Regions from separate parts of the Sphingopyxis sp. 550A genome, predicted to be linked through region 2. Evidence: riboswitches for the same ligand, from Rfam matches in the RefSeq annotation. Region 2 holds a riboswitch; each other region holds the start of a gene.

Region 1 (7,824 bases), 2.0 Mb from region 2:
CGCGCGATCGAGCGGCACTTCGGCGAAGCTGATCTGCGACTTGCCGGTCCCGCACATCTCCTTGAAGGTCAGGCAAATGTGATCGAGGTGGAGCTTCGCCAACTCGTCGAGTCCGTGTCCGTGCTTGCCCGCGTCGAGCGCGAAGCTCATCACCATCGTGTCGTCATAGGGCGCGATGGTGACCCCGTGTTGCGCGAGGACGCCGATGTCATATTTGAGATTGTGCCCGACCTTGAGCACCGCTTCGTCGGCGAAGAGGTTGCGTAGCCGATCCAGCGCGGCGCCGATGGGAATCTGCTCGGGCTTCTCGGCGAACATGTCGGTGCCGCCATGGCCGAGCGGGATGTAGCAGGCCTTGCCGGGGCCGGTCGACAGGCTGACCCCGACAAGATCGCCGGTGACGCTGTCGAGGCTCGCAGTCTCGGTATCGACCGCGACGACATGCGCGGCGCGCGCGGCCTCGACCCAGCGGTCGAGCGCCTCGATCGTCGTCACCGTTTCGTACAGCGTGCGGTCGATCGCGGGCCATGCCGGGAGGGTCGGCGTCGAGGGAGCGGCGGACGCCGCAGCGGGCGCGGCGCCCGCGCGCGGCAGCGTCGGCGGGCCGCTCGGCGCGACGCCATTGTCGAGCTTCGCCGACAGCGAGCGAAAGCCGTGCTCGTCGAGGAACAGCTTGAGCGGCCCCGGCGGGATCGCGCCGAGCTTGAGGTCATCGAGCGGGTCGGGGAGGGGGCAGTCGCGCTTGAGGTCGACGAGGACGCGCGACAGTTCGGCCATCGCGCGATGCTCGATCAGATTGTCGCGCAGTTTGCTGGCCTTCATCGTCTCGGCGCCGTCGAGCGCGGCGGTGAGATTTCCATATTCCTGAATGAGCTTGGTCGCGGTCTTGGGACCGACCCCGCGCACACCGGGGACGTTATCGACGCTGTCGCCCATCAGCGCGAGCACGTCGCCGACGAGGTCGGGGGTGACCCCGAATTTCTCGTTTACCGCTTCCATGCCCAGCCGGACGTTTTTCATCGTGTCGAGCATGTCGACATGCGGCGAGCCGTCCGTGGGTTCGCGGATGAGCTGCATCAGATCCTTGTCGGAAGAGACGATGGTGACGTCCCAGCCCTCGCGCACCGCGGCCTCGGCATAGGAGGCGATCAGGTCGTCGGCCTCGAACCCCGCCATCTCGATGCACGGCAGCGAGAAAGCGCGCGTCGCGTCGCGGATCAGCGGGAATTGCGGAACCAGGTCCTCGGGCGGCTCGGGGCGGTTCGCCTTATACTGGTCGTAGATGTCGTTGCGGAACGACTGGCTGCTATGGTCGAGGATGACGGCAAGATGCGTCGGCCCGTCGGCGTCGTGCAAATCCTTCGCGAGCTTCCAGAGCATCGTCGTGTAGCCATAGACCGCGCCGACGGGCACCCCGTTCGGGTTCGTCAGCGGCGGCAGGCGGTGATAGGCGCGGAAGATGTAGCTGGAGCCATCGACCAGATAGAGATGATTCTTCTCGGACATGGCGCGGGGTGTAGCAGGGGGATGCGGGGCGGCCTAGCTATGTCCGTGCGAGGCGTTGCAGTTGCTTTGAGGTGGAGAGCGGACATCCTTATCTTCGTCATTCCCGCGAAAGCGGGAACCCAGAGCGTGCGTCGGCTGACCCTACGCTGGGTTCCCGCTTTCGCGGGAATGACGAAGTTATGAGATACAGAATGTTGCTTAATCAGTCGAAAAAACGCCGAACGGTGCGGCGGGTTTATCCCTCATAGTCGATCTTCAGTTTTCCCGCCGCTGCCGCCGCAATCGCACGCGCCTCGTCGGTCGTGCCGCCTTCGACGCGGGCGAGCGCGATTCCCATGCGGCGATACGGGCGCGTCACCGGCTTGCCGAAGATGCGGACATCGACATGGGTGTTCGCGTCCGGCGGAACCAGCGCCTCGGTGAGGCCGGTGATGGTGAAGTCCGCCGCGTCGCGGTCGGCGAGCAGCACCGCATTGGCGCTCGCATGCGGCACCGTGATGGCGGGAATCGGCAGGCCGAGGATCGCGCGGGCGTGGAGGTCGAATTCGGACAGCGATTGCGACACGAGCGTCACCATCCCCGTATCGTGCGGGCGCGGGCTGAGTTCGGAGAAGATGACCTCGTCGCCCTTCACGAAAAATTCAACCCCGAAGATGCCGTGGCCGCCCAGCGCGTCGACGACTTTGGCGGCCATTTGCTGCGCGGCGGCGAGCGCGGCGGCGGACATCGCCGCGGGCTGCCAGCTTTCGCGATAATCGCCACGGTCCTGCCGATGGCCGATCGGCGGGCAGAAGCTGACGTCGTCCTTGTGCCGTATCGTGAGCAAAGTGATCTCATAATCGAAATCGACGAAGGCCTCGGCGATCACGCGCAGCCGGTCGCCGCGCATACCGGCGGCCGCATAATCCCACGCGGCGTCGATGTCCGCGGCGTCCTTTACCGTGCTCTGGCCCTTGCCCGACGACGACATGACCGGTTTGACGACGAGCGGAAAGCCGACGCGCGCCGCGGCGGCGGCGAGTTCGTCGCGGCTCGTCGCATATTCGAAGGTCGAGGTCGCGAGGCCGAGTTCGCTCGCGGCGAGGTCGCGGATCGCGTCGCGGTTCATCGTGAGCTGCGCGGCGCGCGCCGACGGGACGATGTGGAAGCCCTCGGCCTCGAGTTCGACCAGCACCTCGGTGCGGATCGCCTCGATCTCGGGCACGACATGGTCGGGGCGATGCTTCTCGATCGCGGCGCGGAGCGCGTCGCCGTCGAGCATCGGAAACACCTCGCGTTCGTCGGCGACCTGCATCGCCGGGGCGCCGTCATAGCTGTCGCAGGCGACGACGTGACACCCGAGCCGCTTTGCCGAAATGGTGAATTCGCGGCCGAGCTCGCCCGAGCCGAGGAGCAGGATTTTGGCGGTGGGGGTCATGGCAATCTTTCCGTCGAGGTTGGGCGCAAGATTCGGGACGCGTCGCGGCGTCGCCCCTGCCATAGGAAGCTCATCGCTAAAGCGCGACAGCGAATGACAGGATCGAACTTATGACGCACGCTTTCAAAACCATCTGGTCGCCGGTCGGCGAATTGACCCTCGTCGCCGATGCCAAGGGGCTCGCCGCGATCCTGTGGGAGAAGGACCGTCCGGGCCGCGTCCGGCTGGGACCGCTGGCCGAAGAGCCGGAACATCCGGTGCTGGTCGAGACCGAACGCCAGCTCGGCGAATATTTTGCCGGCAAGCGCCGGACGTTCGACGTGCCCCTGTCCTTTTCGGGCAGCGATTTCCAGAAGCAGGTATGGGAGGCGCTGCTCACCATTCCGTTCGGTGAGACCCGCAGCTATGGCGAGATCGCGCAACAGGTCGGGAGGCCGACCGCATCGCGCGCGGTCGGTGCTGCCAATGGCCGCAATCCGATTTCGATCATCGCGCCCTGCCACCGCGTCGTTGGATCGACGGGCAAGCTGACCGGCTTCGCCGGCGGGCTCGACGCGAAGAAATATCTGCTCGAACTTGAGCAATAGGCCGCGCGCGACTGCTTATTGCGGCCAGCGATCGGTGTCGCGATCGGGATGCTGGTGGTTGCTCGCCCTGATCGCCCCGACATAGGCGGCCATCGTCTCTTCGGTCGTGCCTTCAGCCTTCAGCGGCAGATCCTCGAAAACGGGGAGCCGGGCTTCGAGGCCGAACTGGACCTTGGGCTGAAACCGCTCGGGCTCGTCGAACGATCCGGTCGTGAGGTTGATATGCCTGCTCTCGTGATAGTCGTAGGTGAGCGGCGTTCCGCAGTCGCGGCAGAAACCGCGCGCGGCCTTGTCCGAACTGGCAAAGGTTGCCGGCTGCCCGCGCGTCCAGGTGATCGCATCGCGTGGAACGCCGATCAGCGCGATGAAAAAATTGCCCGCTGCCTTCTGGCACATGCGGCAATGGCAGATATGCGAGGTGTCGAGCACCGCGGTGATGTGCCAGCGCACCGCGCCGCACTGGCAGCCGCCCGAGGCTTCGGTTTCGATCCTGTCCATGACTGCGACTCGCTTGTCGATTTCGCCGGGAAGATAGGATAGGGCAATGGGCGTTGCGCCGTCGAGCCGCTCGACCGTCAGGAGGGTCATATGGTTCAGGAAGAAGGACCGGCGAGTATCGCCGCGCGATTTGCGGACGCATGGAACCGGCACGACATGGCGGCGTTCGCCGCGCTGTTCCATGTGGACGCGAGCTTCGTGAATCGCTTCGGCACCTACTGGCGCGGGGTGGAACAGATCGTCGCGGGCCATGCCCCGATCCACGAGACGATCTACAGCGATTCGACGCTGACCAACGAGATCGCCGACGTCGATCCGATTTCGGCCGATGCCGCGATCCTGCACATGTGGTCGCGGCTGAGCGCGGGCGCGGCGCATCCGGCGGGGCCGCATCGGGTCGACACGATGATTCTTGCGGTCGTGACCCGGCGCGATGGCGCATGGCAAATCCAGGCGCTCGAAAATGTGACGCTGGTCAACCCGCGGACGGGTGAGCCGATATTGCGCGATTGAGCCGCCGTTCGCTCTGCTGGCGTCTGCTCAGCTTTGCGGCGCTCCGAAATAGACGAAGCTCATCTTGTTGCCTTCGGGGTCGCGGGCATAGGCGCCATAAAAGTCCGGCCCATAAAGTGGGCGCGGACCGGGATCGCCTTCGTTGGTGCCACCACAGGCCAGCGCAGCGGCATGGGCCGCGTCCACCGCCGCTTGGCTTTCGCATAGAAAACCGGGCATGATTCCGTTGCCGGGAGCCGCCGCCAACCCGTCGTTCGGCTTGCCGATCCAGACGCGCTGTTCGCTTGGCATCGCATAGCAGCAAGCCTGGTCGCCATAGTCGACCTCCAGCCGCCCGCCGAGATGCGGCATGACCGCATCATAATAGCGCCGCGACCGCGCCATGTCGTTGGTGCCGATGGTGATATAGGCGATGGGCATGGCTCACTCCCACTCGATAATTCAGCGTGGTGTAACGCATTGGAAATGCGACAGAAAAATATTTAGTCTGAAATGACCGAGTAGCAGTCCGTCAAAAAAGCTACGCTCATGAAAAAATAAGGAGAAATTTCGCGATTCAACCAAATCCCTATTTCGAGATATATCGGTTTGCCCGAAAATCGGGCGGAACTCTGCGATCAGGCACAAATTCGCGTGAATTTGCAACCGTTTCTTCTGCGGCGGCGCCCGTTTCTATTGATATTCGCCGTGCTTCGGGGGAGGCGCCTTTGGGTAGACATTGGGTCTCGACCGGACGAATCAGCGCTTTGAGAATTTGTTGTACGGGCCGCGAGTGAGCCAAGCGGCCACACCCGAAAGCGGTCAATCGGTTGAGACCGGACCACGACCTCTTCACGGCGCGCTACAGTCTATGGGATTCCGCAAAGATGCCGTTGCACCAGAGGGGTTTTCACTAACAATGGTGTGCCCGCCTTCGCGGGCACACCATTGTTATAACTCGCCAATACTTGCTATTTGAAGCCCTTCTGAAGGCAAGGAAGGGCGGTTTTGTGGCTTGCCCCGGGGCAGGCCACTCCCATGCACCTCGGTGATGTCCACTATCGGATGAAACAGAGCGTTGACACAATGATCGCCGCGCGCGATGGTCGATCCGCCGATGTGGGAGAGACCGGATATTTCCGGCGCCGAAGGAGCAACCGCCCCGGAAACTCTCAGGCAGAAGGACCATGCGGCAATGGAATTCTGGAAAGTGACGCTTAGTGCGTCCGCCGACGGGATAGCGATCTCAGGCAAGCAGACAGAAGGGGCGCTGATGTCCGGCGAATGCCGGCAGGAGAGGCGCCGGTGTCCGCACAGATTCATACGACGAATGTCGCGTTCAGCATCTTTGATCTGTTCACGATCGGGATCGGGCCGTCGAGTTCCCACACGGTGGGACCTATGCGCGCAGCCGCGCAATTCGCCCGGCTCGCGATGGGCAAAGGCCACCCTGCGCGCGTCTCTTGCGAGCTGTTCGGCTCGCTTGCGCTGACCGGCAAGGGGCATGCGACGGACAGGGCAATCCTGCTTGGATTGTCCGGCCGGCTTCCGGAAGAAATCGATCCAGATCGGGTCGAAGAGATCGTTGCGGCGATAAGGGAGTGCCATTCACTTCGGCTCGCTGACTGTTGCCCGGTCGCATTCAACGAAACAGCGGACCTCATTTTCCGGCGCGGAGAATTTCTGCCCGGACATGCGAATGCGATGCGGTTCACGGCCCGTTATGCCTTCGGTGAGGAATTGACCCGCACCTTTTTCTCGGTCGGCGGTGGCGCGATACGCTGTGAGGGCGAGGCGGAGGCACGGTCGAACGTCGCCCTTCCTTACCCGTTCGGCTCGGCGGAGGAACTGCTCGCAATCGCCCGGACCCACGGGCTTGCGATAGCCGACATCGTCCTCGCCAACGAGGAGGCGTGGCGCGCGCCGGTCGAGACGATTGCCTTCATCGATGCTGTGCGCGACGCCATGTTCGCCTGCATCGAGCGCGGGTGCCGCGGCGAGGGTGTATTGCCCGGTGGCCTCAACGTTCCGCGCCGCGCGCGGTCGCTGCACCATGCGCTGCTGGCCAAGGCCCCCTCGAACGACCCCACCAAGATCTTCGAATGGGTCAGTCTGTTCGCACTGAGCGTGAACGAGGAAAATGCCGCGGGCGGCCGCGTGGTAACTGCCCCGACCAATGGCGCGGCGGGCGTGCTGCCGGCGGTCCTCAAATATTATGAATCCTTCACCCCGGGCGCTTCGCGCGAGGGAAGCCGCGTCCTGCTCGCGACCGCCGCCGCCATCGGATTCCTCTACAAGATGCGCGCGTCGATCTCGGCTGCGGAAATGGGCTGTCAGGGCGAAGTGGGCGTCGCGTGCTCGATGGCGGCCGCAGGCCTCGTCGCCGCGCTCGGCGGCACCAATGAGCAGATTGAAAATGCCGCCGAAATCGGGATGGAGCATAATCTCGGACTGACCTGCGACCCGATCGGCGGGCTCGTTCAGATTCCCTGTATCGAACGCAACACAATGGGGGCGGTCAAGGCCATAAATGCCGCGTGCCTCGCGCTTCAGGGCGACGGCCGGCACGTCGTCCCGCTCGATGCAGTCATCGAGACGATGCGCCAGACCGGCGAGGATATGCGCTCGAAATATAAGGAAACGAGTCTTGGCGGTCTGGCCGTCAACGTCGTCGAATGCTGACGGGCTGGTAACATTCCCCGCCGGGTGCGGGCGCTGAGCGCCAAATGCGTGGCGAGGTGAAGAATATCATCGAAGCTTCAGCGTGTCAGGGCAATTCGACGGACACGGCCACCACCGGGGCCGCACGATCAAGGCCGCCCAATTCTTGGCAGCCGCTCCGAATCCATCGACGCGAACAATGGTCTGCGTCGATGGAAGGAGGGCCGGACCTCAGAATGACTGGTTGAGACGCATGAAGAAGGTGCGCCCGGTCAGATTATACTGATTCCCGGCGACCGATCCGATCCGATAGGTATAGGCATCGGGGCCGATCACCGGCGGCTTCCGGTCGAAGATGTTGCTGACCCCGGCGAGCAATGTCGTCTTGTCGAGAATCTGCCAGCGAACCGAGGTGTAGGCCGTCACATAGGCGGCGACCGACAGCTTTTCGCGGACCTCGGCGAAATCGTTCGAATTGCCGTAAATGTTTCGGCCGGCATAGGCGCCATAGAAGCGGAAATGATCCGTGCCGGGGATGAAGGCGCCCTGTTCCTCCCAATAGCGCGTGTCATCGACGCGGCCGACATAGTTGGCGCCGACGAACCAGGTCAGCTTTTTGTAGTCAAGATGCGCTTCGGCATAGCCGGTGAGCTTGGGAAAGCC
Region 2 (7,824 bases):
GGTTGATGCCCGCCAATTGGCGGAGCCCCGCCTCGCCGAGCAGGGTCATATGAATGCTGAACGCCAGCGCACAAAGCCCCGAATTGGTGCAGATATTGCTCGTCGCCTTTTCGCGCCGGATATGCTGCTCGCGGGTCGAGAGGGTCAGCACGAAGCCGCGCTTGCCGTTGGCGTCGGCGGTCTCGCCGCAAAGGCGGCCCGGCATCTGGCGGACATATTTGGCCTTGCAGCCGAACAGTCCCAGATAGGGGCCGCCGAACTGCAATCCAACGCCGATCGCCTGCCCCTCACCCACGACGATGTCGGCGCCCATTTCGCCCGGCGCCTTGATCAGGCCGAGCGCGACGGGCTCGGTCACCACCGCGATCAGCAGCGCGCCCGCAGCCTGGCAGGCGCCCGCCAGCGCCGCCATGTCGTCGATGCGGCCGAGGATGTCGGGATATTGGACGACGACGCAGCTCGTCTCCTTGTCGACCGCCGTCGCGAGCGCGGCCCAGTCGGTGCCGACCTCAAGCGCCGGATCGCCATCGACGAGCACATCGCCGGTATAGTTCGCCATCGTCCGCGCGACACTGCGATAATGCGGATGAAGCCCGGTCGAGAGCAAAGCCTTGCTGCGCCGCGTGACGCGCCGCGCCATGACAATCGCTTCCCAGCAGGCGGTCGAGCCGTCGTACATCGAGGCATTGGCGACGTCGGTGCCGAGCAGGCGCGCGACCTGGCTCTGGAACTCGAACAGCATCTGCAGCGTGCCCTGCGCGATTTCGGGCTGATAGGGGGTGTAGGCGGTCAGGAACTCGCCGCGCTGGATCAGATGATCGACGCTCGCCGGGACATGGTGGCGATAGGCGCCTGCGCCGAGGAAGAAAGGCCCGTCGCCCGCCGCCATGTTCCGCCGCGCGAGCGCCGCCATATGGCGCTCGACCGCGAGCTCGCTGGCATGGTCGGGAAGCCCGGCGATCGTGCCGTCGAGCCGCGCTTCGGCGGGCACGTCGACGAACAGATCGTCGATCGACGCCGCGCCGACGGCGGCGAGCATCGCCGCGCGGTCGTCGCTGGTAAGGGGAAGGTAACGCATGAACTACTCCGTGGAAGAGGCGGAATGGACAGAGAAAAGTTGAGCGAGGTCGGGAAGCGACCCCTGGAAGATCGCGGGGCCGCTGTGCGTCGTGCGCACCCACGGCGCGAGCCAGATGCGAAAGCCCGCATCGCGCGCGCGGCGGCAAAAGGCATAATCGTCGGACAGCAATTCACGGCTGTCGGGGTCGATCATCGGCAGGAAGAAGCTCGGCTCGCTGTCCGCGACGCCGTGCGCGGCGCGCTCGCCGGGGTCGGTGCGGAAGGCAAGCTCGGGGTGCCGCGCGCCAAGCCCATCGAGCACGTCGCGGCGGATCAGCATCATCCCCGTCCCGGCTCGCGTCAACTCGACGAGGTCGGTCAGCGCGAACCGCTGGTCGCGATGCAGGAAATGCAGCGCGAACTCGCCGCCGAAGCGCGCGAGGTCGCCCGGATCGTCCTTCGCCATCCCACGCTCGACCGCGCGTGCGACGTTGGACCAGTTGACCATTCGTCGCGGGCAAGCGGCGGCAAGGATCGCGCAATCGTCCCGCTCGCGCATCGCGGCCAGCATCGAAAAGACGTCGTCAGCCGCGAAATCGATATCGGCGTCGACGAACAGTAGATGGGTGGAATCGCTGGCGCGGAAGATCGCCGCCAGCAGATCGCGCGCGCGCGTGATCGACGGCTGGTAAAGAATGAACTCGAAGCGCACCGCGACGCCCGCCGCCTGCGCCTTCAACGCGAGGTCGAGCGCCGCGCGGACATAGCTACCCTGCGCCCCGTCATAGATGGGCGTCGCCACCATCAGGCGGCAATCGGCGAGGGCGGCGGATGCGCTCACATCATCTCCCCCCTCCCGCAGGCGGGAGGGGAGGACAAGTCAAAGATCGGCGATGAAGGCCTTGTAGGCTTCGGCGTTCATCAGACCGTCGAGCTGGCTCTTGTCGGTCAGCGTCATGCGGAAGAACCAGCCTTCGCCCTCCGGGTCGCTGTTGACGAGCGCCGGATCCTCTTCGAGCTGGCCGTTGCCTTCGGTCACCACGCCGTCGACCGGCGCATAGACGTCGCTCGCGGCCTTGACCGATTCGACGACCGCGGCGTCACCGCCCGCGGTGAGTTCGGCGCCGGTGTCGGGAACCTCGACGAACACGATGTCGCCGAGCTGGCTCTGCGCGAAGTCGGTGATGCCGACCGTCGCGATGTCGCCGTCGACATCGACCCATTCATGCTCTTCGGTATAATAACGCGGCATCGGTCAGCCTCCCTGTTTGCGGACATAATGATGGGGAACGAAGGGCATGGCGGCGACGGTGCAAGGCACGCGCTTGCCGCGAACTTCGGCGGCGATCGCGGTGCCGGGCACCGCGTGATCGCGCGGCACATAACCCATGGCGATCGGCGCGCCGACGCTGGGGGCAAAGCCGCCCGAAGTCACGACGCCGATCTCTGTGTTGCCGTCGAACAGCTTCGCGCCTTCACGCACCGGCAGCTTGCCATCGACGAGCAGGCCCACGCGCTGGCGCGGCGGACCGTCGGCAAGATGGCCGAGAATGCGCGCGGCGCCGGGGAAATTCGCTTCCTCGCGGCGGCGCTTGCCGATCGCAAAACCAAGGTCGCCCTCGATCGGATCGGTGTCTTCGCTGAGATCGTGGCCGTAGAGGGGAAGTCCCGCTTCGAGCCGCAGGCTGTCGCGCGCACCGAGCCCGATCGGTTTCACCTCATCCATCGCGCACAGCGCGTCGGCAAAAGCCGCGAGCGCTTCGTTCGGAAGCGAGATTTCGAAACCGTCCTCGCCGGTATAGCCCGAGCGGCTGAGCGCGATCGCATGGCCGTTCCAGGTCGCCTGCGCAGCCTGCATGAAGACAAGGCCGGCGCTTTCGGGAACGAGACGCGCGAGCGCTTCAGCCGCCTTCGGCCCCTGCAGCGCGAGCAGCCCGTGATCTTCCCTGTGATTGAGGGTGACATCGTCGGGGAGATGCTCGCGCAGATGTGCGATATCGTCCCACTTCACGGCGCCGTTGACGACGATGCCGAGCTGGTCGCCCTCGTTGGTGATCATCAGATCGTCGAGTATGCCGCCATCCTCGCCGAGCAGCAGCGAATAGCGCATCCGGCCGGGCCTCAGCGCCGCAATGTCGCCGGGGACGAGCGCTTCAAGCGCTTCCACGGCGCCTTCGCCTTCAAGACTGAGCTGCCCCATATGGCTGACGTCGAACAGACCCGCATTCTCGCGCGTCCACTGATGTTCGGCCATGATGCCTTCATATTGGATCGGCATCCAATAGCCGGCGAATTCGACCATCCGGCCGCCCTTCGCGCGGTGCCAGGCGTCGAGCGGCAGCGTTGCGGTGGGAACCGCTTCCTCGCCCGTAAAGTCCGTTTCGGTCATGTCAGTCTCCCGCGGTTGACATGGCAAGGCGCGGCCCGATGCCGTCCTGTCGCCATGCCCCCTCTGTCACGGGAACCTGAGAGTTTCCCCTGCGAGAACGCAGAGTTACCCCTTCGGTGGTCCCGACGACCTTCGCCGGAACGCTTTCCAGAGTGTCCGTTCCAGCCTGCGCGGTCCGTTGACCTGAGAGTTTCCGGGGCGGTTGCTCCTTCGGTGGCGGTGCAGGTCGCCCTGCCCCGCGCTCTCCCGCGCGGCCGGCCGAATCTCCGCAAGGAGACCCGACAGACGCCCGAGCCTTGGCGTCGCCTTTTTGCGGAGTCAATCGGCGAGCGCGCGGATCGCGTCGTTTTCGTGGATATAGACGCCGGACGCCCGCTCGCCGGTCAGGGTGACGATCGCCTGTGCGACCCTTTCTGCCGGAATCGAGCGATAGCGACGCAGCGATCCATGGAGCAGCGCATCGGTCAGCGGCGCCGCGACCATCGCAATCCCCTCGCCCAGCCGCGGCGGCCCCTGACGCTCGCCGGTCAGCAGGCCGGGGCGAAGCAAATCGAGCCGGTCGAACGCCAGCGCGCGAAGATCATCCTCGACCTCGCCCTTGGTCCGCAGATAGAAATTGGAGGCTTGCGACGACGCCCCGACGCTGCTGACCGCGATCATATGCCGCGCGCCCGCCTCCTTCGCGGCCCGCGCGCAAGCGAGGGCCAGATCATGATCGACCGCCCGAAAGGCTGCCTGCGACCCCGCCTGCCGGATCGTGGTGCCGAGACAGGAGATGAGGGTCGCAGGTCGCCGGCCGGCGATGATCGCGGGCCATTGCTCGCTGGGCGCAACGTCCATCTCCGGCTGCGAATCTTGATAATCGGGCGCGCGGCGGACGAGGATCGTCGCCGCGACCGACCGCGCCACGATGCCGCCGACGAGGCCGGTTGCGCCAAGCAGCAAGATGTCGGGTGACGCCATGGGGCGATCCTAAGCTGCGCCGGGTCGGGTTGGCAACGTGGGCCTGTGGTTATTTTCGCACCGTCGATCAGGCGTGCGCCAACGCCTCCGGCACCGCCCCGCGCCCAAATATCTCCGCAAAGCGGTCAATCGCAAAGCGGTCGGTCATGCCGGCGATATAGTCGCCGATATGGCGCACCGTCGCGCTGTCGCCTTCGGGCAGGCGCGACGCCCAATCCTCGCCCATCAGGCGCGGGTCGGCCGCATAGGCGCCGAACAGGCGCGACACCACCTCCTTCGCGCCCGCCGCCGCCTCGATCTGCGAGGGATGGTGGTAGAGGTTCGCATACATGAAGCGCTTGAGGTCGCGCTCCGCCCTCGCGAGTTCGTCCGAGAAATCGCCGAGCGTGCAGCCCGCCGCGCGGACCTCGCCGACGCTCGCGACCCCGGCGGCGGCGACGTTCGCTTCGGTCGCGGCGATCACGTCGTTGACCATGACGCCGATCTGGTCGCGCACCAGTTCGCGCAGCAAGCGGTCGCGCGGCGCGCCGGGAAAGCGGCCCTCGACGGCGCGGTAATTGGCGGCGACGAACGGCTGGCCCATCAACTGGTCGAGCGTCAGCAATCCCGCGCGCAGCCCATCGTCGATGTCGTGATTGTCATAGGCGATGTCGTCGGCGACCGCCGCGATCTGCGCCTCAAGGCTGGCGTAGCTCGCAAGGTCGAGCGGAAACTCGCCGTCGATCTCGGCCAGCGCCCAGCCGGGACGACGCACCGGGCCGTTATGCTTGGCGAGCCCCTCCAGCGTCTCCCAACTGAGGTTCAGCCCGTCGAAGCGCGGATAGGGACATTCGAGCCGCGCCAATGTCCGCAGCGTATGGCCGTTATGATCGAAGCCGCCGTGATCAAACATCGCGGCCTTCAGCGCGTCCTCGCCGGCATGGCCGAAAGGTGGGTGGCCGATGTCATGCGCGAGGCACAGTGCCTCGGTCAGATCCTCGTTGAGGCCGAGCGCGCGGGCAATGCCGCGACCGATCTGCGCGACCTCGATGCTGTGAGTCAGGCGGACGCGGTAATGGTCGCCGTCGGGCGCGACGAAGACCTGCGTCTTGTGGCGCAGGCGGCGAAAGGCGATCGAGTGGATGATGCGGTCGCGGTCGCGCTGAAAGGCGTCGCGCGGGCCGCGCACGACGCGGCCGGGTTCCTCGTGGCGGCGGCCGCGGCTCTGCGCCGGATTGCTGGCGCAGGCGGCGACGCTCATTTGACCGGGTCGACGCTCTGGCCGGCGTCGCTGTTGAACAGGAATCCGTCGCCGCCCGCCTTCTTGTAGTCGCCGAGCCAGTCCTGCGCCGCCGCGCGATCCTTGAACGGCCCGACGAGCAGGCGCCGCGTCTTGCCCCATTCGGTCGTCGCGGCCGATTTGCCCTTGAACAGCGCGGGGTTCTTCTTCGCGAACTTGCCATAGTCGAACGCCAGCGCCTTGGCATTGGCGCCGGTCGCGATCTGCACCCAGATGCGCGCGGGATTCGCTTTCTTTTCGGCCGCTTCGGCCTTGGCTTTCGCGTCGGCTTCGGCCTTCGCCTTGGCGGCCGCCTCTTCCTTCTCGCGCTTCGCCTCTTCGGCGGCGTCGGCGCGCTTCTTGTCCTCGCGCAGCTTGGCGAGCGTATCGGCACCGATCGCATTGTCGGGCCGCGCCAGTTCCTCGGGCGGAATCTCGATCGAGCTGGCGATAGCGGCGAGCGAGGCCAGCGGCGCCTCGGGCGTCACCGCGCTTCCCGCCGGGGCGATCGAAGGCGGCGGCGTCATGGGAACCGCCGCCGGAGCCGGCGCGGGGCGTCCGACGTCGGCGATCGAAAAGCCGGGACCGACGGGGGTCGACGACTGCACGGGATTGGTGCCGATCGGGGCAACGGGCGCAGCCGTGGAGGGGGCAGGCGCTGACGAAACGGGGGCGGGCGGCGTGGCGATAGCCATTTCCGTCCTTGCGGGAACCGGCGCCGGACTGCCGGCGGCGGAGGGAGCGGGACTATGCGCGGCGGGAGGCTGCGACGCGGGCGGAGTTGCCGCTGGAACGGGTACCGCGGATGCTGCCGGGCGCGGCGCCGGCGAAACGGCCGGCACGGGTTTCGGCGCCGGTTTCGAAGCGGGTTTCGGCATGGCCGATGCTGGCGGCTTACTTCGTTCCGCCCTTTTGCCGGTTGTGACTGCGGGCGGAGGCGTCGGAGCCGGCGTCGCGGCGGCGACCTGCACCGGCTTGCGGCGCGGGCCGAGCTCGCCGCTCGGGAAGCGACCGAAATGCGCGGCGGCGGCTTGCTGCGCCGGGTTGAGCCGGTCCATCTGCGTCAGATAGGGCAGGATATTCTGCGCGAGCGCCGGCGGCATCGTCGCATTGACGATCTCGGTCGCCTCGGCATCGCGGCCGTTCATCGCCAGGATCATCGCACGCAGCCGCCATGCCGCACGATCCTGCGCGCGAAGCTGCGGGGTCAGCAACTGCACCGCGCGATCGGGCTCGCCGCTGATCCCGAGCGAGAGCGCATAACGGCGCGTCACCTCGTCATTGGGGGCGATCGACAGCGCGAGCTGATAGTCGCGCTGCGCCGCATCCTGCTGTCCCAAAAGGTCGCGCGCGAGCCCGCGGTCGGCGAGGAACAGGCGCTCAGGCGCGCCGAGAAGCTGCGCTTCGCCGAAATAGTCGAGCGCGCGCGTCGGGCTTTCCATGTGGACCATCGCCGAGCCGAGCGCCGCCTTGACCGCGCCATCGCGCGGGCTCGCCTGCTCGGCGCGGGTCAGAAAGCCGACCGCGGCGCGATAATCCTCGAGCTCGTTCGAAGCGCGCCCGGCATCGAGCAGCGCCGCGGCGTCATTGCTGTTCGTCGCCAACCGCCCGAGCGCCGACGACAGCAGCGTTCGCGCCGCGGTGCGCTTGTCCATCGCCGCTTTCGTCGCCGCGTCGGGCGTCGCTGCCTGAAAGGCAAGCGCAGGCGTGGCGATCGCGCTCGTCAGCAGCAGCGCGCCCGCCACCGCGGCCAGGCGCCGGGCCCGTCCGGGTCCGGCGGCCCAACCCTGTCGCCGCATCGCTTTCCATGGCCGCAAGGGCAAGTCAGATCATCCCGATTTCAGGCCCGCCTTGCCCGGAGCAACGGCCGCTTACTGCCCTGTTACTGGTTGTTCTGCCGTCCGAGGAAGCGCGGGATATCGACCCCGTCCTCCTTGCCCTCTTCGCGGTCGGCGGTCGAACCGCGCGACAGGCGCGACATGCGCTCGAACAGCGTTCCGCCACCGAGCGAGCGCGCAGGCGCATCCTCGGCAGGCGCAGCGTGCGGGGCTGCTTCGGCAGCCGGGGCGGCAGGCTGATAGCCGGTCGGAGCCTCGGGCTCGCTGAGCACCAACTCGTCAGCGGTATCGTCGTAGCGCGCCGCGACCTGCGAGAG
Region 3 (7,824 bases), 2.0 Mb from region 2:
TCAGCTCGTCCGAGCTGCCCGCCCCATTTTTTTTGGCCTCATTTTTTTCGGCTGGCGTGTCCGCTTCCTCGGAAATTTTCCGTCTCGCTCTCTGTCAGGCGTCCGCCGCTCTTCGCAGGTCGGCGGACGCAAGGCAAGCGCGGCAATGACTTAGCGGCCGCGCGCGGGAGAGAGGCGCCGGAACAGGCGCCCGCCGGGTCGAGATATCCACCGTGGAGGCCGACGGCCTTCGCTCGATCGAGGGGAAGACAAGATGCGTAAATATGCTTGGCTGATCGCCACCGCCACGCCGGCGCTCACCATCGCGCTGCTCGCCATGCCGAACGCGGCACGGGCAGCGGAAGGCGACGTCACCTGTGCAAAGCGCGTGAACGACATCAACGAGGCGGTCCAGTCCGACGGTTCGGTATCAAACGCCTCCAGCGTCGCCTGCGGCCGTCAGGCACAAGCCACCGCCGAGGAGACGGTGTCGGTCGGCGCGGGGTCCAGCGCCGATGCGGCAGGCGCGACGACGGTCGGGGCTTTCGCGCACGCGACCGGGGCCACCGCAACCGCGGTTGGTTACAAGGCATTTGCGTCGGACGAAAACACGATCGCGATCGGCCACGAGGCCACCGGCAATGGCGGAGGCATCTTCATCGGCAATCTCGCGCGCGGCACCGGCGGCATCTCGATCGGCAACGATGTCTATTCGCTGGGCGGCGGTGTGGCGATCGGCAACGGCAGCTCGGCCGGCAGCAATTCGGTCGCGCTCGGCACCGGGTCCACGACGGCGGGGGAATATGTCGTCAGCGTCGGCAGCGACACCATCAAGCGGCGGATCATCAATGCCGCCGATGGTGAGATATTCGACGGCAGCTCGGATGCTGTCACCGGAAGCCAGCTTTATGCCGTCAAGCAGGACATCGCAGACACCACCGACCTGATCGACGGCGTCGAAGATCGCGTCCTCGACCTGGAAATTGACGCTTTTTATACCGACGGCCGCCTGTCTCGCCTTGAGGACAGCGGCGTGGGCGGCGGCTACGCGATCGGAGAAAACGCCATTGCCGTCGGGACGGACGCCTCCGCCGACAGCGACGAAGCCGTCGCCATCGGCATGGGCGCCACCGCGCAGGACGGCAAGGCGGTGTCGATCGGGTCGCAGAATATCGCCTCGGGCAACGGCGCGGTCGCGATCGGCGATCCCAATGTCGCGACCGGCACCGGCGCGGTCGCCGTCGGCGCCGACAACACGGCCACCGGCACCGGTGCGGTGGCGCTGGGCAATGCTTCGGTCGCGAACGGCGCCAGCGCATTGGCGCTGGGCGACCAGGCCAATGCACAGGGCCGCGGAACCGTCGCGCTGGGCGAACTGACGCAGGCGACGGGACAATCGGCCGTGGCGCTGGGGCAACAGGCGCAGGCGATCGGCGACAACAGCATCGCCATCGGCGGCGGCGACACGCTGACGACGCGCGCGATCGGTGCCAACAGCATCGCCATCGGCGGCCAGGCGCTGGCGAACGGGGCCGACAGCATCATGCTGGGCAACCGCGGCGGCGCCGGGGAGGACGCCGTGGCCATCGGCGCGGGCGCCTTTGCCAGCAGCGACCGTTCGGTGGCGCTGGGCGACAGTGCGACGGCCTTTGCCGAGGGCGCGGTCGCCATCGGCGCCAATTCGACCGCAACGCGCGCCAACACCGTGTCGGTGGGGTCGGCGGGCAATGAGCGGGCGATCACCAATGTCGCCGCCGGCACCACCGATACCGACGCGGTGAACGTCGCGCAGCTCAATGCCGCGCTCGCCGCACAGGGCAATGCGGCGGCGGCCGCGCAGACCACCGCAACCACCGCGCTCGCCAACGCCGCGGCGGCACAAGGAACGGCCGATACGGCGCTGGCCAATGCCGCGACCGCGCAAACGACCGCCGATACGGCGCGCACGGAAGCCGCCGCGGCCCAGACGACCGCGACGACGGCGCTGACCAACGCCGCGGCCGCGCAGACGACGGCAAACACGGCGCTCGCAGGCGCGACCGCCGCACAGGGAACGGCGAACACCGCCCGCACCGAAGCGGCGGCGGCGCAAGGCACCGCGAACACCGCGCTCGCCAATGCCGCCACCGCCCAGACCACGGCAAACGGCGCACAGGCAGCGGCGACAACGGCGGTCCTGCGCGGCGACACCGCGGGGGTCAGCCTGGCGGCGGCGCTCGGCGGCGGCGCGAGTTATGATACGGCGACGGGGGCGGTCAGCGCGCCGAGCTATTCGGTCGGCGGCACCGCCTATCACGACGTCGGCTCGGCGATCGGCGCGCTCGATACCAATGTTGCCGCGCTCAACAGTCGCATCGATGCGCTCAGCCTCGGCAACGACCGGCGCTTTCGCGAAGCGACCGGCGGCATCGTTACCGCGATGGCGATGGGGGGCACGATGATCGTCCCCGACAGCAATGTCTCGGTCTCGTTCAACCTTGCGACCTATCAGGGCGAGCAGGGCTTCTCCGGCGCCGCGGTGGTTCGCCTGACACCGCGCGTGTACGTCAGCGGCGGCTTTGCCGGATCGACCGTCAAGGGTACGACTGGCGGCCGGGTTGGCGTGGCCTTCGGCTTCTAGAATTGAACCCCCGGCTCCCGGCCCCGGAAAAACTGGGGCTGGGAGCGTGGGGGATTCAGCCTTGCGTCGAACTCCAACGAGTTTGCTTGGCTGTGACGCCTCACCGTCAGCACTTCGCCCGCAGCGGCGGGGTGCCCAACAACCGCCGCCCTATGGTTTCAGCCACTCGAAACCGGCTAGCGAATGGAATTCCAGTCAACCCCTCGTACCCGTAACGGATTGCACATCGCGCTTGTCAGGCCCTGGCGAAGCGTTGGGAAGCGTCCCTGGGTGCCCGGATATCTGCGTGGCGAGCAGACGCGCCGCTTCCGCAAGTTGCGGATCGTCGCCACCCAGCTTCGCATCCGCGTCGAAACCGATTTCGACATCGGGCTTCACCCCTTCGCCCTCGACGATCCACGATCCGTCAGTTGCGGCGAGCGCATATTGCGGCACATTGGTCTCGGTCCCGTCGAGCAGCGGCCCGGTCGATCCGGTGCCGATCACCCCGCCCCAGGTCCGCTTTCCATAGATCGGACCCAGCTTCGCCTGCCGCCATTCATAAGCCATGGTATCGCCGTCGGACATCGTTGCTTCGTTGACGAGCAGCGCGAGTTTTCCGGTGAACACCTGCGTGAATCCGCCCCAGGGATAGGTCGTCGGATAGTCCATTCCCTTGACATGCCCGGTCGTCAGGAAGGGGCGCAGCAGCCGGTCGATGACCAGAGGCGATCCGCTGCCGCCCAGATTGCCGCGAATATCGACGATCAGCCCGTCCTTGCGGATTTGTCCGAAATAACCGCGCGCGAACTCCGCCAGCCCCTGCGGCGACATGGCTGGGATATGGACATAGCCGATCCGTCCGCCCGACACCCGATCGACGAGGCGGCGGTTATTTTCGCTCCATTCACGATAGGCCAGCCCCTCCTGGCTGGCGATCGGCTTGACGACCAGCGTCCGCTCGCCTTTCACGCCGTCGCGGCCGATCGTCAGCGCGACCTCCTTGTCCGCCTTGCCGATCAGCGCCTCGAACGGGTCGGTGCGGGCATCGAGCGCACGACCGTCGATCGCGAGCAGCCAGTCGCCGACCCGCACTTCCTTGCCGAGCGCGCCGAGCGGCGAGCGATAGAGCGGATCGACGGGGTCGCCCGCATAGATATGGCTGATGCGCCAGCGCGCTTTCGCGGCGTCGAAGACCCAGACCGCGCCGAGCGCCGCCGACCCCGGCGTCGCGGGCTGCCATTCGTCGCGCCCATCGATATAGGCATGGCCGACGTTCAGTTCCGACACCATGCGCCCAATGACCTCGGTCAGGTCGCCCCGGCTGCCGATGCGCGGCAGATCGGCGCGATAGCGCGCGCACAGCGCCGCCCAGTCGAAGCCGTGCATCTTCGCGTCGTAGAAGAAGTCGCGGTAGCGTCGACAGACCTCGTCGAAGACCGCGCGCCATTCCTCGCGCGGCGCGATCGTTCCGGTGAGGCGGCCGATGTCGAGCTTCCTCGCCTTGCCGCTGGCGGTATCGAGCAGCGCATAATCCTTCTCGCGCCGCGTCACCGCAGACGCGCTCCAGGGCAGGAAAGCCACCGCATCGACGCGATCCGCGACGGTGCGCGTTTCCTTCTTCTCGAACGAATAGGCGCTCAGCCGATAGGCATCGTCGTCCGCGATCGCCGCCGAATAGACAATATCGTCCTTGCCGACGGTGAAGGCGTCGATGTTCGCGCTCGCGATCGGCGTCGGCGCGAGGCGGTCGATCAGCCCGTCGAAATCGATCGTCGCGAGCGGCGGAACGGTTTCGTCCTTGCTCGCGGTCAGGAAGGGATCGGGTAGCCCTGCGCGAAGCGGCAGGATGGCGATCGAGCGCTGGCGCGGCACCTGGAAATTCCACTCGCGCCCCTCGAACCGGCCCCGGAACTGGCGGTCGGTCAGCGCATAGAGATAATTGCCGTCAGGCGAAAAGGCCGGCTGCGACATGTTATAGAGCGGATCGCTCGCCGCGAAGGTCTTGCCGGTCGCAACGTCGAGGATCTGTACTTGTCCCATATCGGCTGGGCCGAAGCGCGTGTAGGCGAGATAGCGGCTGTCGGGCGACCAGGCATAATCGTTGACGAAGACGCTGCCGCTGCGCCCGGCCTCGCGCATCGCTCCGCTCGCGACATCGACCAGATAGATTGCCCCGTCCTTCCCCGACAGGGCGATGCGCTTGCCGTCAGGCGCCCATTGCGGCCGCGAGAAGCGATCATGGTGACCCGAGGTGAGTTGCCGCGCGGCACCGCCGTCGGCAGACGCGATCCACAGTTCCTCCTCGCCGCCTCGGTCGGAGACATAGGCGATCCATTTGCCGTCGCTCGACATGGCGGCCTCGCGCTCCTGGGCGTCGGAACTCGCGGTTACGGCACGGACCGGTGCGTCGCCCGCGGCCAGATCGAATATGTCGCCCCGCGCCACGAAGAGCGCGCGATCGCCATCGGGCGTCGGGACGAAGCTGTCGATCGCCTCGCCATAGCGCGCGAAGCGCGGACGCGCCTGCAACGCATCCGACGAGACCCGGATCACCTGCTGCTCGGAGGCACCGGTCGCCGGATCGAAGCGCCAGATGCGGCCGTCGACCTCATAAACGATGGCTCCTGCGCGATCGGCCGACGCCCATTTCGCGTCGCTCTCGTGCCGCGTGAGCTGCTCGGCCTCGCCGGTTGCCGGATCGGCGCGGAACAGGTTCATCGCCCCGTTCCGGTCGGAGAGAAAGAAGAGGCCCTGCCGTGTCCACATCGGGTCGCGTTCGGTCGCATCGGTCCGGGTGAGCTGCCGCGCCGCGCCGCTCGACCGATCATAGATCCACAGGTCCTGCGCCCAGCCGCCGCGATAATGTTTCCAGGTTCGGAAATCGCGCGACCAGGGCGAATAGAGGATCTGCGTTCCATCGGGCGAGAAGACCCCGGCGCCGGCGCGCGCGGTGCCGGCGGGCTCGATCGTGCGCGTCGCCAGGCTGACGGTATAGAGGTTGCTCTGCGACAGCATCGCCGCGTCGCGCATCGACCGGATGAGGATGGCGCTCCCATCGGGCGTCCAGCCGACCACCTGATTATCGCTGCCCCAGCGCGTCGACAGCCCCTTGCGCGAGGGTGCGCTGGTCAGACGCCTTGCCTCGCCCCCGTTGGCGGGCATCACATAGGCCTGGTCGTCGCCATCGATGCGCGCGGTGAACGCCAGCATTTTGCAATCGGGCGAGAATTTCGCGAAATATTCGGGGCCGGGGGTGCTGGTCAGCCGCCGCGCTTCCGCCGCCGTTCCATCCTGTAGCCACAGATCGCCCGCAAAGCTGAAGACAATCCGCGATCCGCACACATCGGGATAACGGAGATAAGGATCGGCGGGGTCGGGCGCCTGCGCGGAGGCTGCGGTGGCGACGCCGCTGAGCAGTGCGGCGACGATGAAGCGCTGGCGCGCACGATCTTTTGAAAAGAAGTTCACGAACAAAGCCCCTCCCGAGCAGGTATCAGGGCCCCATCTGTCCGTGTGCCTGAGATCGTTATCCCGTCGGCGGACGCCTGCGCGCCTCTCTCCAGATTCCATGCGCCGGATGGTCCTTCGTGCCTGAGAGTTTCCGGGGCGGTTGCTCCTTCGGCGGCCTGCGCGAGGCAGGCTCTCTCCCATCCGACTCGCTCAGGATGACGCGGCGTCCGTCCGCTTGTCAAGGCCTTCCGGCGCTCTCCAGCACCCGCAGCGCCGTGGGCCGGTCGATCACGCTGCGCAGGACGAAGGAACTGCGAATCCGCGCGACATTCGGCAGGCTCGACAGCTCCTGCCGATAGGTTTCGTCGAAGTCGTGCAGCGACGGGACATGCACGAGCGCGAGGAAATCCACGTCGCCCGAGACGAACCAGCATTTCGACACCGCGCTGCATTTCTGGATCGCCGCCTCGAAGCGATCGAGCGCGTCGTCGGACTGCGACACCAGCTCCATCTGCACCAGGACGAGGATGCCGAAACCCAGCCGGTCGAGATCGAACTGCGCCGTATATCGCTCGATCACGCCATGGCCTTCGAGCAGCCGGCGCCGCCGCGCCGCGGCGTTGCTCGAAAGCCCCACCGCCTCGCCGATCGCGACATCGCTCGACCGCGCGTCCGACGCCAGGATATGCATGATTCGATAATCTAACCGATCAAGCTCAAGTGTTTCCATATTTTCCATAATAATATCGTATCACGACGATATTTCATTCCACAAGCCAATTTGGCACCGAAATTTGGTGGGATCGGCAAGGCCGATGAATGCTAGGTGTCGGTATCGGGGAAAATCAGCAAGCTCATTGCATAAACCGGACATTAGGGGGCCAGTCCGCAAACGGAAGCCAATCTGCAAGGTCCGATCAGGGAGGAGGGATCAACATGCGATTCAATTTTCATGGCGTGTCGTCGGCGGTTTTGATCGCGGCGCTCGCCCATTCGGCCGCGGCGCAGGCTCAAACCGCCGATGCGGACACCCGCGACGGCGACGCCGCAGAGGTCCGGTCGGCCGATAGCGCGACCGATACCGGCAGCAAGGAGGCGGAAAGCGACATCGTCGTCACCGGCTCGCGCCTGCCGTCGGAATTCTCGACCACCGCGCCGGTGCAGGTGCTCAAGGCGGACCGGGGCGCCGTGCTCGGCAATGCGACCGCGGCGGAGATCGTCGCGCATGCCACCGCCGCGGCAGGCACGCAGCAGATCAACAACCAGCTTTCGGCGACCGGAGCCGGCGGATCGGTTGTGCTGGGCGGCGCCAACGTCAATACGATCAGCCTGCGCAACATGAGCGCGACGCGGACGCTGACCCTGCTCAACGGCCAGCGGATCGCCCCGTCGGGAACCGGAAGCCAGGTCGCGCCGGTCGATTTCAACGTCATCCCCTCGGTCGCGCTCGACCGGATCGAGGTTCTGACCACCGGCGCCTCCTCGGTCTATGGCTCTGATGCGATCGCCGGGGTGATCAACGTCATCACTCGCAAGGGCGGCGACGGGCTCGAACTCGGCGGCTTCGCCCGCCTCCCCGAAAAGCACGGCGGGCGCTATGTCCAGGCGAACGCCTTCTGGGGCCGCAATTACGACAATTTCTACGTGACCGCGGCGCTCGAATATGACCAGCAGTTCGAGCTCGATCTCAAGGATCGGCCCCAGACCGCGTGCCGGCAGGATTTCGTCTACGATCCGACGAGCGGCGAGCGCGTCGACGCCCGCGACACTTCGGGCAACTTCCGCTGCATCAA

The links. Region 2 has a riboswitch for glycine ahead of gcvT (glycine cleavage system aminomethyltransferase GcvT). Riboswitches for the same ligand answer to the same signal wherever they lie in the genome.
Region 1: linked by a shared signal. The riboswitch ahead of ACVENA_RS04875 (L-serine ammonia-lyase) and the one ahead of gcvT (glycine cleavage system aminomethyltransferase GcvT) in region 2 are both predicted to bind glycine.
Region 3: linked by a shared signal. The riboswitch ahead of ACVENA_RS04890 (S41 family peptidase) and the one ahead of gcvT (glycine cleavage system aminomethyltransferase GcvT) in region 2 are both predicted to bind glycine.

The regions. Positions count from the first base shown of each region.
Region 1 is NZ_CM131615.1:1,022,486-1,030,309, forward strand. Features, by position in the region: gene polA (DNA polymerase I) at 1-1,506, opposite strand, end outside; gene purT (formate-dependent phosphoribosylglycinamide formyltransferase) at 1,742-2,923, opposite strand; gene ACVENA_RS04855 (methylated-DNA--[protein]-cysteine S-methyltransferase) at 3,034-3,510, shown strand; gene ACVENA_RS04860 (GFA family protein) at 3,526-4,098, opposite strand; gene ACVENA_RS04865 (SgcJ/EcaC family oxidoreductase) at 4,099-4,521, shown strand; gene ACVENA_RS04870 (VOC family protein) at 4,549-4,941, opposite strand; glycine riboswitch at 5,611-5,698, shown strand; glycine riboswitch at 5,702-5,764, shown strand; gene ACVENA_RS04875 (L-serine ammonia-lyase) at 5,785-7,182, shown strand; gene ACVENA_RS04880 (TonB-dependent receptor domain-containing protein) at 7,393-7,824, opposite strand, start outside.
Region 2 is NZ_CM131615.1:3,003,813-3,011,636, forward strand. Features, by position in the region: gene gcvPA (aminomethyl-transferring glycine dehydrogenase subunit GcvPA) at 1-1,078, opposite strand, end outside; gene ACVENA_RS14440 (glycosyltransferase family 2 protein) at 1,082-1,900, opposite strand; gene gcvH (glycine cleavage system protein GcvH) at 1,940-2,311, opposite strand; gene gcvT (glycine cleavage system aminomethyltransferase GcvT) at 2,315-3,448, opposite strand; glycine riboswitch at 3,502-3,609, opposite strand; glycine riboswitch at 3,610-3,707, opposite strand; gene ACVENA_RS14455 (NAD(P)H-binding protein) at 3,767-4,411, opposite strand; gene ACVENA_RS14460 (deoxyguanosinetriphosphate triphosphohydrolase) at 4,479-5,651, opposite strand; gene ACVENA_RS14465 (SPOR domain-containing protein) at 5,648-7,468, opposite strand; gene ftsZ (cell division protein FtsZ) at 7,552-7,824, opposite strand, start outside.
Region 3 is NZ_CM131615.1:1,032,078-1,039,901, reverse strand. Features, by position in the region: gene ACVENA_RS04895 (hypothetical protein) at 254-2,599, shown strand; gene ACVENA_RS04890 (S41 family peptidase) at 2,795-6,049, opposite strand; glycine riboswitch at 6,150-6,241, opposite strand; gene ACVENA_RS04885 (Lrp/AsnC family transcriptional regulator) at 6,270-6,761, opposite strand; gene ACVENA_RS04880 (TonB-dependent receptor domain-containing protein) at 6,968-7,824, shown strand, end outside.